2 regions of the Streptomyces sp. NBC_00536 genome follow, and region 2 is predicted to be linked to the other one. Evidence: riboswitches for the same ligand, from Rfam matches in the RefSeq annotation. Region 2 holds a riboswitch; the other holds the start of a gene.
What was found. A riboswitch is a leader RNA that binds a small molecule or an ion and turns the genes downstream of it on or off. The one in region 2 is predicted to bind glycine.
Positions count from the first base shown of each region.

Region 1: another riboswitch for glycine. It lies ahead of gcvP (aminomethyl-transferring glycine dehydrogenase); the one in region 2 lies ahead of gcvT (glycine cleavage system aminomethyltransferase GcvT).

Region 1 covers NZ_CP107819.1:1,420,417-1,422,799, forward strand. Annotated here, with positions in the region: gene gcvP (aminomethyl-transferring glycine dehydrogenase) at 1-1,015, opposite strand, end outside; glycine riboswitch at 1,214-1,312, opposite strand; gene OHS33_RS05940 (PRC-barrel domain-containing protein) at 1,427-1,825, shown strand; gene OHS33_RS05945 (DNA polymerase IV) at 1,822-2,383, opposite strand, start outside.
Region 2 covers NZ_CP107819.1:5,723,404-5,725,786, forward strand. Annotated here, with positions in the region: gene gcvT (glycine cleavage system aminomethyltransferase GcvT) at 1-944, opposite strand, end outside; glycine riboswitch at 1,136-1,236, opposite strand; gene OHS33_RS25615 (AAA family ATPase) at 1,498-2,181, shown strand.

The DNA.
Region 1 (2,383 bases), 4.3 Mb from region 2:
TGCTGGTGGCCTTCTCGCGGCGGATGTGCTGCTCGCGGGTCTGCAGGGCGAGGCGGTAGGCCTTGTTCCCGTCGGCGTCGACGGAGACGCCGACCAGGCGGCCGGGCAGCGAGCGGGCGTGCTTCTCCTGGACCGCCATGTAACCGGCGTGCGGACCGCCGAAGCCCATCGGGACGCCGAAGCGCTGGGTGGTGCCGATGGCGATGTCCGCGCCGAGGGCGCCCGGGGAGGTGAGCAGGGTCAGGGCCAGCAGGTCGGCGGCGACGGTGACGATCGCGCCCAGGCCGTGCGCCTGGTCGATGACCGGCTTGATCTCGCGGACCGCGCCGGAGGCGCCCGGGTACTGGAGGAGCACGCCGAAGACGCCGCGCTCGGCGATCTCGGCCGGGATGCCCCCGGACAGGTCGGCGACCACGACCTCGACCCCGGTGGGCTCGGCGCGCGTCTGGATCACCGCGATCGTCTGCGGCAGCGTGTCCGCGTCGATGAGGAAGACCCCGCCCTTGACCTTGCCCACGCGGCGGGCGAGCTGCATGGCCTCGGCAGCCGCGGTCCCCTCGTCGAGGAGGGAGGCGCCGGAGGTCGGCAGTCCGGTCAGGTCGGCGACGACCGTCTGGAAGTTCAGCAGGGCTTCGAGGCGCCCCTGCGAGATCTCCGGCTGGTACGGCGTGTACGCCGTGTACCAGGCCGGGTTCTCCATGACGTTGCGCAGGATCACCGGCGGCGTGAAGGTGCCGTAGTAACCGAGGCCGATCATCGGGGTCAGGACCTGGTTGCGGTCCGCGAGCTGGCGCAGCTCGGCGAGGACCTCGGCCTCGGTGCGGGCCCCGGGGAGGTTCAGCGCTTCGGCGCTCTTGATGACGTCCGGCACCGCGGCGGCGGTCAGGTCGTCCAGGGAGCCGTAGCCCACCTGGGCCAGCATCTTCGCCTGCGCCTCGGCATCCGGGCCGATGTGGCGCTGCTCGAAGGGGATGCCTCGCTCCAGCTGGTGGAGCGGAATGCGGTTGGCGGTCATGTACGGAGGCCTCCTGGTCGTACGACCTGCGAGGGGTACCACGGCGCGGGCACCCGGACGGCCTCCCCCTCTGTCATCACAACCTGAGAGCTTCACCGGGCCGCCCGAGGATCGCTCGCGAGGTCCGGCTTTCACCGTCGGTGAGGAGGGGGACCGGCACTGTGCGCCCGGTACCCGCCCCTGCTTTCCAGAGTGGCCTCACCACGTGCGGTACGTATGCCTGAGAGATTCCGGGGAGGATTTGCTCCTTCGGCGCCTCCGTCGAACTCACTCGGAGGACTCTCCCGCACAGGGTCAACAGCCGTTCCCCAGCCTACCAGCGAGGATCTGGGCCCTCCCTCGAGTGGCCCCCTCTCCGGAAATGCACTTTTGTAGTCATTACGGAGGAGTTGCGACCATAAGGAGGCGACCGTGCAGACCGAGATCGATCCGCGCAGCCTGATCGGCCGCAAGGCGTTCGACCGCAATGGAACCAAGATCGGCACCGTGGACGAGGTCTACCTCGACGATGCCACGGGCGTCCCGGAATGGGCCGCCGTACGGACCGGACTCTTCAGCCGGGACGCGTTCGTCCCCCTGGAACCCAGCGAGATGGTGGGCGACACCCTGCGGGTTCCCTTCGAACGCTCCCTGATCAAAGACGCCCCCGACTTCGGGGTCGGCCGCCACCTCTCACCGGAACAGGAGCTCCAGCTCTACCACCACTACGGCCTCGACGTGACCTTGCCGAGTGACTTCCACCACGGTGACCTCGGCCGCGACCGGGACCGCGACCGCGACTTCGGCCGCCTCGCCGGCGAGGAGACCTAGTCCGTCCCTCCTCCCGCGTCATCTTCGGCATGTTCCCCGACCAGCGGCAGCGGATCGGACGGCTCCAGCTCGGGGTCGTCCACCCGGAAGGTGCGCACCCGGCCCGGAGCCGATCCGGGCCGCTCGAAGCGGACGGTGACCCTCCCCACCCCGCTGCCCTGGACCCAGCCCGGCCCGTACTCCCCGTGCCGTACGTCGGTCCCCGCCGGCCATCTCCGCTCCTGCGCGGGTTCGGCCCCGGCCGATGACTCCGCCATCCCCTCCGGCTCGGCCGGTACGGGCTCCCCCGCGGCCCCGTCGGCCCCCTCGGCCCCGCCCCCCTCGTCCAGACCCTCCGCCGCCTCGGCCCGGGCCTCGGCTTCGGCCTGGGCGAACAGGTCCTCCTGCGTGTAGTCCGCCAGCCCCGACACCCCCACGCCCAGCAGCCGCACCCCGCCCGTGGTGTCGACCCCCTCCAGCAGCCGCGCCGCCGCCTCCCGCACCACCGCGGGATCGTCCGTCGGCCCCCGCAGGGTCTCCGAGCGGGTCAGCGTGGAGAAGTCGTAGCGGCGCACCTTG
Region 2 (2,383 bases):
ATGACCTGGCCGTCGGCCACGACCGGGAACCCGGCGCGCGGGACGCGGCGGCCCTCGGCGATCAGGCCGACCAGCTTGCGCGGGGCGGCGGACGCGGCGCGCTCGGCGGCGGCCTCCAGGGCGGCGCGGCCCACGAAGTCGCCCTCCTTCTCGAACTTCACGACCCGTCCGAGACCCGCGTCGAAGGGGGTCAGCGCGGTCGTCAGCTCGTGCCCGTACAGCGGCATGCCCGCCTCCAGGCGCAGCGTGTCGCGGCAGGACAGGCCGCAGGGGATCAGGCCGACGCCCTCGCCCGCCTTGGTCAGCGCCTGCCACAGCTCCACGGCGTGCTCGGGGGCGACGAACAGCTCGAAGCCGTCCTCGCCGGTGTAGCCGGTGCGGGCGATCAGCGCGGGCACCCCGGCGACCGTGCCGGGCAGACCGGCGTAGTACTTCAGCCCGTCGAGGTCGGCGTCGGTGAGCGACTTCAGGATGTCCGGGGACTCCGGGCCCTGGACCGCGAGCAGGGCGTAGGCGTCGCGGTCGTCGCGGACCTCGGCGTCGAAGCCGGCGGCGCGCTCGGTGATCGCGTCGAGGACCACCTGGGCGTTGGAGGCGTTGGCGACGACCATGAACTCGTTCTCGCCGAGGCGGTAGACGATCAGGTCGTCGAGGATGCCGCCGTCCTCGCGGCAGATGTGCGTGTACCGGGCCCGGCCGACGCCGACGGTGGAGATGTTCCCGACCAGCGCGAAGTCGAGGACCTTGACGGCCTCGGGGCCGGTCAGCGTGATCTCGCCCATGTGGGACAGGTCGAACAGGCCTGCCTGGGTGCGGACGGCGTTGTGCTCGTCGCGCTCGCTCCCGTAACGCAGCGGCATGTCCCAGCCCGCGAAGTCGGTCATCGTCGCACCGAGGGAACGGTGCAGCGCGTCAAGGGCGGTCAGGCGGGGGGCAGTGCTCATGGGTGTGGCTCCCAAGGTCCCGGGGCATCGACAGGGCATCGACATGACATGACGAGGAGGATCCTCCCCATCTGTCATCGGAACCTGAGAGGTTCGCCGAGAGTTCCTCGATTCGCACCGAGTTCCTCGACTTGCACCTTGGGTGGAGCGCGCACCGCCAGGAGGCGGTACGGCTCGCTTTTCAGATCTGCCTCATCCACGCGGTACGGGGCCTGAGAGATTCAAGGGAGGGTCTTGCTCCTTCGGCGCCCGGGGTGCGGAGCAACTCCCGGGACTCTCCCGCGCGGATTCAAGCGGCCTTTATGCAGTTGGGTCCAGATGGCGCACATCATTGCACGGCCCGGCCCCGAATGGGCGTGCGGGTCCCCGGATGTGCCCCCTGCCCATCCCCGGTCCGGTGGCCCGACCGGAACCATGTCCGCCGCATTACCGTCTCTTTACACTCAGGGGGCAAGGGTCCTGGTGACCCGATCCGGGGGAGGCGATCACTGTGCGCAGATTCGGCGCGGCGGCGGGGACGACGGCAGGAGCGGTGGCGGGAGCGGGCGCGGGGATGGTGGCGGCGGGCGGCGCCGTACCGGCCCAGCCGGGGCGCCGGGTGCGGGAGGCCGCGGCGCCCGCCGCGCGGCCCGCCGTACGGGACCTGCGCGGCCGGGGGGCGGCGGCGCGCGGCGGCCCGGCCCGCCTCGGTTTCGCCGAAGGCGACATCGTCGTCGTGTCCGGCCTGCCCGGCGGCGGCAAGAGCACCCTCATCAAGCGCGCCGTCGCGGGCGGCGGGGTCGACTCCCAGGACGCCCGCGAGCGCTGGGAGCACCGGATGCCCCGCGCCCTGCCGTACGCCGCCTACCGCCCGCTGGTGCGCGCCACGCACTACTGGGGGCTGTGGCGGGTGCTGCGCTCGGGGGACTCCGCCGTCGTCCACGACTGCGGCACCCAGACCTGGGTACGGGCGCTGCTGGCCGGAGCCGCCCGCCGCCGCGGCCGGGACCTGCACCTCGTGCTGCTCGACGCCACCGCCGAGGAGGCCCTGGCCGGGCAGGCGGCCCGGGGACGCGGAGTGTCGGCGTACGCCTTCGCCCGCCACCGCGGCGCGGTCACCCGGCTGCTGCGCGAGGCCGAATCGGGCCGGCTCCCGGCGGGCTGCGCCTCCGCCGTCCTGCTCGACCGGGCGGCGGCGGCCCGGGTGACCCGGATCGGCTTCGGCGCTAGGTCGTCTCTTTCGGATCTTGCCGGTTAAGCCCGCGCCGTCCGGTGCCGTGCCTCGGTGTGCTGCCGGGGCTCCCGTGTACTGGACGTACTCGGGTGCCCCGGCAGTGCGGCGAGGTGCGGTGCCGGGCGGCGCGGGCCAGGCAAGATCCGGAAGAGGCGGCCTAGGCCCGGGACGCATTAGCCTCGGCGGTGACAGGTCCCCCACGGTGACGGGACCGGCACGGAAAAGC